3 regions of the Sphingomonas pollutisoli genome follow, and region 1 is predicted to be linked to each of the others. Evidence: riboswitches for the same ligand, from Rfam matches in the RefSeq annotation. Region 1 holds a riboswitch; each other region holds the start of a gene.

Region 1 (3,274 bases):
GCGATAGTCCGCCAGCTCGAAGTGCACCCGATCCGCAAGGCCTTCGACGTCCGCTCTGGCGCGCGCTACACGCAATTGCTCGCTCGAAAGAGTGATGCCAGTCACCTGGACGTCCGCCAGCCGGGCGAGCGATATAGCGAGCCCACCCCAACCGCATCCGATGTCGAGAATTTTCGCGCCGGGCTGCAGATCGAGCTTGGCGGCGATATGGGCTTTCTTGGCAACCTGGGCCGCCTGCAGGCTCATGCCCGGCTCCGCGAAATAGGCGCAGCTATATTGGAGATCGGTGTCGAGAAAGAGCCGGTAGAAGGACTCCGACAGGTCGTAATGATGCTCGACGTTGCGGCGCGCTCGCGCCAGCGAATTGGTCATCGTCGAAATCCGCGCGATCAGGTCACGCGCCCATGCGAGCGCGCCCGGTGTCGGCTTTCGGCCGAGATTGTGCCCGATCAGCGACATGAAGCCTGCGAGCGTGCCACTCTCGACTTCAAGTTCGCCATCCATGTAGGTCTGCCCGAGCTGATACTCCGGATCGAGCGCGAGGCGCGCCGCCGTCCCGCGACCCTTGAGACGGATTGCGATATCCAGCTCCGGGGTTTCCGCCGGCACCGCCCCGACCGTGAACGGCGTATCGTCGCCAACCTGCACGGTCAGGCGCCCGATATGGATCATGTTCCTGACGAGCTCAGAAAGCATCGTGTCCTCCCTCCCGAACGATCAAGACGGAACAGCTCGCCTGATGGGTCATGCGGTCCGATCTCCGCCCGAAGATCCGCTCCCACAGGTCGACATGCTCGGTCGCGCCGATGACCAGGAGATCCGCGCCCTGCTCGAAGGCGAACTGGACAATGCGCTCCACCGGGTGGCCGGCAAAGACATGGATTGCGATCTTCACACCCCTGCGCTGCGCGACGCGTTCGGCGATCGTCTTGCGACGCTGGATGCGCCGCCGCTCGGCCGCGTCATGCTCGACCGCTTCGGCGATCAAGCCCGGATTGGGGAAGGATTCGGCGACCAGGATCACGTCGAGCGTCGCCTCGGCCAGCCGGGCAAGATCGATCGCGGCGCGCAGCGCGCTCAGCGAATTCTCCGAACCATCATTGGCGTGGACGATGCGGCGGAACATGGCAGACCTCTTCCTTCCAGCGCCTTTCAACTCGCGATGTCGAGTTGGATGCCGATGAGTGTCAGCACGGCCCCGCTGATCATGACGGCGGGCGTCCAGAAGAGGACGGAACCGTGGAAGCTCTTGGCGAGCAGCGCGCCAAGAATGCCGAGCAAGGCGATGTCCGCGACCGGGCCAACCCAGCGCGGGCCAGGCAGCCAGATGCACAGCAGCAGCGACACGGTCGCCCCGACCAGTCCGCAGACTGCGGCGATCAAAGCGCCGCTGAGCGCCTCGGCGACGGCGCGCCGGCCGAGCCGCGACGTTGCCAGCTTGCCATGCGAGGTCAGATTGAGTTCCCGCTCGGCGCGCGTCAGCTCGGCCCGTTCCTCGGCATAGTGCGCCATGAAGAACACGAAGACCGTCGTCAGCGCCGTTGCCGCCCCGACACGCGCTACCAGGGACAGGTCCGCGCCACCGTCCTTGAGCAGACGTCCCGCCGCGAGCGTCAAAGCGTTGAGAATGCCGTCGACCAGGCCGGCGACGACGTCCAGCCGATTGCGGGGGCTGAGAAGCCGGACCGGCCATGTCATCGCGCACGGGGTACATAGTCGATGATCCGGTCGCCGGCCACCAGCTCATCGAGGCTGTGGACGACGGCTCCGCTGCTTTCGATCGCGCGGACGAGCGCATCATAGTCGATCTGCTCGCCCTCGATCGTGATGCTTGTGCCCATCGTCTCCTGGTCCACCTCCGTCACGGTGATGTTGAAGGCGCGGACACCTGCGCTGTTGTGAATGGCTGCGCCGATCTCGATCAGCGTCGGCACCTTCAATGCCTTATCGACGTCGAGCACGACCCGCCTGATGTTGAGGCCGATACCGTCGCTCATGCTCGGCCGCCTGATTGCGGTCGCCGTTCGTTCGGCGCGGACCAGAGAGAACGCATTCCCAGCCATCTCCAACACGCGGCGGTGCCGCCTTGCGTGTGTCGGGAAACAGGCCGACGGAATCGGTCTGGGCAGCGGAGACACACATCCACCGCGTTCAACGCGGTAGGGGTCATCGGCCGTTCGGCGGTTATGGGGGACTCCATCCCCATTAGCGATGTGAATGGGGCAGCTATCGCTCCGAAGGAGCGTGCCCCGATACGAAAACTCTTGTGATCGAGCCTAGACCAGCACTTTCCTCCTGTCGACCATCCGTTGATATCTGATATCGGTTAATGAACATTCGACAATTCCTCCATGTTCCCGACGTCCTTCTATAAGAGGCTGAGCGCGAGGATAATCACCAGCAGCGCGCCGATGAAAGCGAGATAGAGGTTGAGGCTCCCGGACTGGAGTCGTCGCGCCGCGCTTGCGATACCGACCGTGCCCATGACCAGGGGACCGAACAGTCGCTTTGCGAATAGCGGCGCGACCGCATGCCGATAAGTGAGCCGCCGCACGAAATAGGGCTGTCCATTGGTCTCGCGCTGCGTCGACGTCTGCGGCCGATAGATCAGGCTGTAGAAGGTTCGCATCGCGTTCGAGAAGCTCAATGCGGTCGTCGCCGCCCGAGCCGGATCGGGCGCCAGGCCGCCATACCAGACGGCGCTCCGGCGAACCCGGAACCTGCTGGTCACGAAGAGGAGGAGCAGTGGTAAGATAGCGAGCAGCGGCATCGCGATGGCGAGCATCGTCGGCGAGATGAACGCGAAACTGTGATCCGGCCCGATCGGCCCCCCAGTCGCGGGCACCAGCACCCAGCCGACCACCATGCTGCCGATCACGCCGGGCGCGAAATGCGCCTCCACGCCATCATCGAGCGCCATGATCCACCACGGCATGCCGATCGCCAGCACGAGGAGGCCCAGACCGAGCGCAAGCACCGCTCCGCTGGTTCGACCGGCGACGCGGTTGCCCGACATCGATGCGGGCCTCGCGCCGAGAAGACCGATCCCGAACAGCTTGACGAAGGTCGCAAGAGCAACCGCCGCCGTGAGGGCGAGCCCCGCGCCGGCGATCGCCAGCGTCAACCGCGCGCCGAGCGTTGCGAGATGGAACCCCTGGAAGACGGTTTGGAAGAGATACCATTCGCTGACGAAGCCGGCGGTTGGCGGCATCGCGCTCAAGCTCGCCGCGGCGATCAGCGCGCCCAGCCCGAAGGGCCAGCCAGCCGAGCGCAG
Region 2 (3,274 bases), on a different contig from region 1:
CAGAGTGAACGCGCCCCTGCCCTCGCCACTTTGTCGGATGGCTTCATGTAAATCCGGATCATGCCGATCTCGGCGGGAGTTACTTCATGAGGGTAAGACATGTGTTCACTTTCGCTTTCATTGCTGAGAAGGGGGGACAAAGGAAGGAATTGTGCAAGGGTGAGCGCCGACCGCGCGGCTCTCGCGTCACGAAGCGTTGAATCAGGGACGACAAAACCCTTGTCGTGTTTGGGCACTGCGATGCGCTGGGAGAGATAGATTCCGCTGTGTCCGGAGCAGAGATAAGACACGAAGCACGCGACCGCGATTGGAACGGCGTTGGTGGCGCCGAACAACTCGATGCCCATGATGGTGCAGGCGAGCGGCGTGTTGGTGGCGCCGGCGAAGACCGCGACGAAGCCAATCCCCGCGAAGAGGTCGATAGGAGCGCCGAGCAAACCACCCAAAGCGTTCCCCAGTGCGGCACCGATGAAGAAGAGCGGCGTGACCTCGCCGCCTTTGAAGCCGGCGCTGAGCGTGACGACTGTAAACACCATCTTGAGGAGCCAGCTCCAGTGATCGACCGGCGCTGAGAAGAAGCCTGCGATCGTCGGCACTCCCGGGGGTGCCGACACACCGAGCCCGAGATAGTCTCGAGTGCCGAGCGCATAGACCAGGCCGATGATGAGCAGACCGCCAACGAAAGGACGAAGCGGTCCGAACGGGAACAGCCGCTTGAAAAAGGCGCCGAGATTGTGGTTCGCTTCGGCAAAGACGAGGCTCGCCAGTCCGAACGCGATGCCGGCGAGTGCGGCCTTGGCCAGCAGGAGAGGCTCCGTCATCAACGAGCCGCCGCTGCCCGATACATAATCGATGTGATAGGCGCCGTGGTGGATGCCCAACTGATGGCAGGTCCAGTCGCCGACGATACCTGCTACGAGGCACGGTACGAGCGCAGGGTATTCGATTCTTCCGACAGCCAGAACCTCCAGCGCAAATACGGCACCGGCGAGCGGTGTGCCGAACACGGCACCGAAGCCGGCGGCGATGCCAGCCATCAGGATGATGCGGACTCCCGACTCATCGAGACGGAAGAAGCGACCAGCGGCGCTGGCCAGGCTGCCTCCGAGTTGAACGGCCGTGCCCTCTCGACCTGCCGAACCGCCAAAGAGATGCGTCGCGACAGTGCCGACGAAGATCAGGGGTGCCATCCGCAACGGGACGCCGCCGCCAGGCTCGTGGATCTGGTCCACGATGAGATTGTTGCCACCTTCGACGCTCTTGCCCATCCAATGGTACAACATGCCGATGGCAAATCCGCCGACCGGGAGGAGGAACAGCAGCCAAGGGTGCGCAAAGCGCGTCCGTGTCGCGACATCGAGGCTCCAGAGGAACGCCGCGCACAGCGAGCCAACGGCGATCGCCATCGGAACGAGGACGATCGTCCAGCGCGCAACCGAGACAGCATGGTCATGCTGCGTCCGGATGAAGGCAGCCAGATTGAACTGGTGAAATAGATTCGAAAACGAAGCGCGCACGATTCCCCCGCATATTGCGTTGCCGCAAACGGTAGGAATCATCAGCCCGGATGGGCGGTTCGGCTCAGGTGAGCCCGGCAGAAATCCATTGCCAGAGCGGGCATATGCAGAAGAGCGTGACACCCGTCAATCGTCGAGGCGGACCAAAATCGAACTTTTTGCTGCATCGCAGCGAAAAGAGGTGCGGTGTGGCAATTCTGCATCAAACGCGCGGCTGTTCTTGCTCGAAGATCTCATGGATTGAAGCGCCTTGTGGATGTCTGTTGACCCACAAGGGGCAAGCCGAGTATCATGTCGAGGTTGGGGATGGAGTCCCCCATAACCGCCGCGCTCGCCGCGGCTGATGACTCCTACTGCGAAGTAAGAAAAGCGGTAGGAGATTGATGTCGTGCAAGCAGCCCAGCCGGCGATTCCCACCTCACAATCCCTGGAGCGCCTTTTCGAGCGCGTCGAATTGATCCCCGGCCGTGGCGATCCACGATCGAACCGCCTTTGCGTTATGACGTTCGTCGCCTTGTTGGCGGGAGAACGACACAGGGATGATCCGAGGACCGCATCACCATTCATCCGGACTTTCGCCGTCCGACTGAATGACAGCCTGCCGGACAATAAGCGACAGCAGCTCAAAATCTTCGCGCCGCGGATCGTCGGCACGAACGATCAATGCGACAATTTGCGAGCCGAGATAGTTCGCTCGTGTTTCGCACAGGAGATCGTACCTCAGCTTCGGCGCGATCGCGATCGTGCTTGGCTTCCCGAGTCGACGTGGGAGCGCATCTATGCGTTTTCCGCCCAGCCGTTTGTCACGAGCGCGGCTTCGGCCCCGTTAATGGACAGGCTGTTGGGATCTGTTCGTCCCCAGGAGTTCGATCAGGTCTCGCGCCTGGCCAGCGATTTGCTGATCACCTGCGCGCGAGCGGCACCCGATAACAAGGGCGACTGGTATTGGGGCAAGGCGATCGAGCTCCTTGATCGACTCTGCGATGCCGGCCCCAGGGCGGCGGGCAATGCGATCAGCGCCGAGACCATTCTGGCCGCAGAGCAGAAACTGCAGCGTCGTAGCGGCTCACGGAAAGGCCTTTCAGGGCTGCTGGAGCGTCTGCATGACCTGATCGGGTGGATTGCGGACCAGCCCACACCGACCCTTACTGCGGTCGATGCGCAATATATGGTGATGAAAAACGCCATGAAGAACCCGGGCGACTGGGACGAGGTTTGGACGGTAAGGCCCGCAGCGACGCCATCGGGAGCGCCAGCCAAGCAGGCGCCCGCCCCCTTATTCCCGCTCAAGTCGAAGACCTCGTCGTCCTGAGACGGCCCCGCTTAAGCGGACATGCGGCTGCTTTCCGCATCTCGACGCAGCTACGGTACGAGACGGCTGAGACAGTCAATGCAAAGCTCGTCAGTAAGTCGCTACGCGCCCAGAGAAGCACCGCCGGTGTAAGACAGCCGGCATGATGACATCTCGGCCTGCCCATGCTGGCAGTTGCCATCTTTAAATCGTCATTAAATCTTGCAAAGAGGCAGCAAGGGAGACTTGCTATGCTTTTGTCACGACGCGAAGCGATCATCGGTGCGACCGCGATTGCCGCCACCGCGGTCGTGCGCATCCCCGCGCGGGCAGCGCCTCCGGCGGTCAATTTCCTCGTTCTAGGGGATTGGGGTCGAGACGGAGCATCCCATCAGCAAGATGTAGCGGACGCGATGGGCCGGTCGGCCAAGCAGATTGGCAGCCGTTTCGTGGTCACCGTCGGCGA
Region 3 (3,274 bases), on a different contig from region 1:
GAGGCGGCATTGTTCCTGTCGACCAAGGGCGACGTGCTCGGCCGGGCCGAGGGCTGGTATGACGAGCAGATCACGCAGCGTTTAGTGTTGCAACCGCGCGTCGAGATCAATTTCGCGGCGCAAAATGTGCCTAAGAACCGGATCGGCGTCGGCCTTTCCACCGCCGAGCTGGGCCTGCGACTGCGCTACGAGATCAGCCGCCAGTTCGCGCCCTATGTCGGTATTTCCTACGAAGCAAAGGTCGGTCGCACCGCCGATTATGCCCGCGCCGACGGTGAGAGCCCGCACATGACGAGCCTCGTGTTCGGCATCCGCACCTGGTTCTAGAGGAGATCGTTCATGGCCGACTCGCGCAAGCCCCTTCGCCATCATCTGCCAAGCGGCCCGTTCGTCGCGATCGCCACGATCGTCGTCGTGCTGCTGATCGCTGTCTTCATCTATTCTGGCATCTACAACATCGGCGCCGATGCGCCGCACTCGCGCCCGGTCTACACGATGCTCGAAGGGCTGCGCGATCGATCGATCGCGGCGCATGCGCGGGGCATTACCGTGCCCGCCGATCTTGAAAGCCCGGCGCATGTGTCAGCGGGCGCCGGGCTCTACGGTGAGATGTGCCAGGGCTGTCACCTCGCCCCCGGCGCCGAGCGGACCGAGATTTCGCGAGGACTCTACCCGCAAGCGCCCGAACTGGCGAAGGGCACCGACCTGACGCCGGCGCAGCAATTCTGGGTGATCAAGCACGGGGTCAAACTCACCGCCATGCCCGCCTGGGGTAAGACCCATCCCGATGCGCTGATCTGGGACATGGTCGCGTTCCTCCAGAAGATGCCGGGTATGACGCCCGCTGCGTATAAGGCAGCCGTCGCCACTGCGCCCGAGGATCATGACGCGATGATGAAAGTCGCACACGGCCATACCGGGGAGGGTCACGTGTAACGGCTCGTTGCCCGTCGAATCACGCGCCCACCGGATCATGGATGCTTGACGTCTCCCAGGTTTTCGCGACATGCCGACAGCGGCAATGGAATCTGCCTGGCTTCGCCGAACCGCCCGTTTTGGGCTGATGACTCCTATCTCACATTATATTGGAGGTAGGCCATGCGGTCGGTCATCATCGTGTTCCTCGGCGCCGGGATCGGCGGGGCGCTACGACATCTGGCAGGCTTGGCGGCGCTGAGGCTGCTCGGCCCGGATTTTCCGTATGGGACGATGTTCGTGAACGTCGTCGGCGCCGCGACGATGGGATTGCTGGTCGGCCTGTTCGCGTTCCGAGTTTCCGGCGACGCCGATCTGCGGCTTTTCCTGACGACGGGGCTTCTCGGCGGTTTCACGACCTGGTCGACGTTCGCGCTCGATACGGTGACGCTGTGGGATCGAGGCAATCTGGTTCTCACGCTGCTCTACACGGTGGGCAGTTTCGTGCTGTCGATCGCCGCACTCGGAACAATGCTTCTGCTCGCACGTCGGTTGGCGTAGCGGATCGTTACGGTCGCTCCCTGGAAGGCAAGGAATAAAATGTCCGACAAACCTGACGAGCAGGCCCCGGTCGATCCGGAAGTCGCCGAGATGGAAGAACTCGAGGAGCACGAGCGCCAGAAGCGGCGTGAGGAAGAGAACGACCGGAAGCCTTGAGTTCCCGCCCCAAGCTCGGCGTGACTGGAAGCCGCATTCTCCTCACGCGGTCGCTTTCGACGCAGCATCCGGGATCTAGCGCGTCATGCCGAGGACGGTGATCAGCGCCAGGCTGATACCCCCGAGCGCGACCAGCGACAGGATCACCGCAGCGGTGACGCGACCGCCCGCCTTGGCGACGGTGCGCACGTCGACGCCCAGCCCGAGCGCGGCCATCGAAACGACCGTCAACACCGTTGCCGCTTCGCCGATCGGCGCGATCGCGGCGTGGGGCACGAGGTCCGCCGAACGCAGCCCGACCAGCGCCAGGAAGCCGATGATGAACCACGGCACGAGGTGGTGGATCGGCGGACGCCCCGCCTTGGGCCGATCGCCCGCGGTGACGTGCGGTGCCAATTCGTCGTATTCCTCGCGCAATTTGGGCGCGACGAGCGACAAAACGAGACATACCGGCCCCAGCATCAGCACGCGGACCAGCTTGACGAGCGTGCCCATCTGCACCGCCTGCGCGCCGAGCGGCGCGGCGGCGGCAATGACCTGCGGCACGGCATAGACGGTGAGGCCGGCAAGCGCGCCATAGGCGATCCCGCTCAGCCCCATCAGGACGCCGAGCAGCGGCAAGCCCAGCACCACGGCGACGCCGAGCACCGCGGTGAAAGCGATCGACGAGGCGACGTCGTCGCCGTCGGCGCCGATCACCGGCGCGATCGCGGCGATCGCGGAATTGCCGCAGATCGAATTGCCGCACGCGACGAGGATCGCCAGCCGCTTGGACAGGCCGAGAAAGCGGCCGAGTGTGAAGCTGACCAGGATCGCGGTCGCGACGATGCCGACGATGCCGATCAGCAAGGCCGGCCCGGCCGCGAGGATCGTCGCCGCGCTGACCGACGCGCCGAGCAGCACCACCGCGATCTCGAGCAGTAGCTTGGCGCTGAAATCGATCCCCGGAAACCATCTGGCGGCTGGCGTCCAGGCGGTGCGGATCGCGGTGCCGATTAGGATCGCGAGCACCAGCGCCTCGAGCCATGCGCGGCCAAACAATGCCTGTTCCGCTGACTGTAAGGCATAAGCCGTGAGTGTCACGCCGACGCACAGCAGCAGACCCGGCAGCACACCTCCGATCCCTGTCATGGCGGGGCGCGTCTCGTCCTGGGTAAGCGCTAGCGAAGTCATCACAATTCCTTTCGAGTGACACCTTGGCCCCCGGTCGGGCGGCATTCCAACGATCGCTGCCTGTCGTTCCGATCGGCTGGGACGATCGATCAGCGCGAGAGAGCGGCGATCACCCCGCCGACGGTGGCGAGCAGCAGCATCGCCGCAGGCAGAAAGATGATCTGCGCCATCGCCTCGCGGCCGCTGACGACGCCCGTCGCGATGTCGACCGGGCCGGCGAGAAAGTCGGCGAAGCTGCGCTGCCGCTCGCCCGGGGCCGGGCTGTCGGCGAGCAGGATGCCGCCGACGATCAGCCCGAAATACATAATCATCAGCACGGTGATGACGGTGAGCACCAATCCCGCTGCCGCGTCGCGCGCGAAGAACAGCCAGAAGCTCGCCAGCATCGCCGCGTAGCAGCCGACCAGCGCCTTGAGCACGCCCGGATGGATGCCACGCGACGCCACGCCGGGCGCAATGCGCTCGAGGT

The links. A riboswitch is a leader RNA that binds a small molecule or an ion and turns the genes downstream of it on or off. The one in region 1 is predicted to bind fluoride.
Region 2: it holds a riboswitch for fluoride, as region 1 does, so the genes downstream of both, PX554_RS24970 (hypothetical protein) here and PX554_RS20640 (DUF211 domain-containing protein) in region 1, are expected to answer to the same signal.
Region 3: it holds a riboswitch for fluoride, as region 1 does, so the genes downstream of both, crcB (fluoride efflux transporter CrcB) here and PX554_RS20640 (DUF211 domain-containing protein) in region 1, are expected to answer to the same signal.

Annotation. Positions count from the first base shown of each region.
Region 1 covers NZ_JARFNJ010000011.1:50,044-53,317, forward strand. Annotated here, with positions in the region: gene PX554_RS20625 (SAM-dependent methyltransferase) at 1-696, opposite strand, end outside; gene PX554_RS20630 (universal stress protein) at 686-1,126, opposite strand; gene PX554_RS20635 (hypothetical protein) at 1,153-1,698, opposite strand; gene PX554_RS20640 (DUF211 domain-containing protein) at 1,695-1,997, opposite strand; fluoride riboswitch at 2,154-2,213, opposite strand; gene PX554_RS20645 (proton-conducting transporter transmembrane domain-containing protein) at 2,369-3,274, opposite strand, start outside.
Region 2 covers NZ_JARFNJ010000022.1:317-3,590, forward strand. Annotated here, with positions in the region: gene PX554_RS24965 (DUF190 domain-containing protein) at 1-1,517, opposite strand, end outside; fluoride riboswitch at 1,543-1,619, opposite strand; fluoride riboswitch at 1,811-1,877, shown strand; gene PX554_RS24970 (hypothetical protein) at 1,906-2,829, shown strand; gene PX554_RS24975 (purple acid phosphatase family protein) at 3,060-3,274, shown strand, end outside.
Region 3 covers NZ_JARFNJ010000021.1:20,554-23,827, reverse strand. Annotated here, with positions in the region: gene PX554_RS24895 (copper resistance protein B) at 1-327, shown strand, start outside; gene PX554_RS24890 (c-type cytochrome) at 340-936, shown strand; fluoride riboswitch at 1,009-1,080, shown strand; gene crcB (fluoride efflux transporter CrcB) at 1,099-1,476, shown strand; gene PX554_RS24880 (YeiH family protein) at 1,708-2,805, opposite strand; gene PX554_RS24875 (hypothetical protein) at 2,895-3,274, opposite strand, start outside.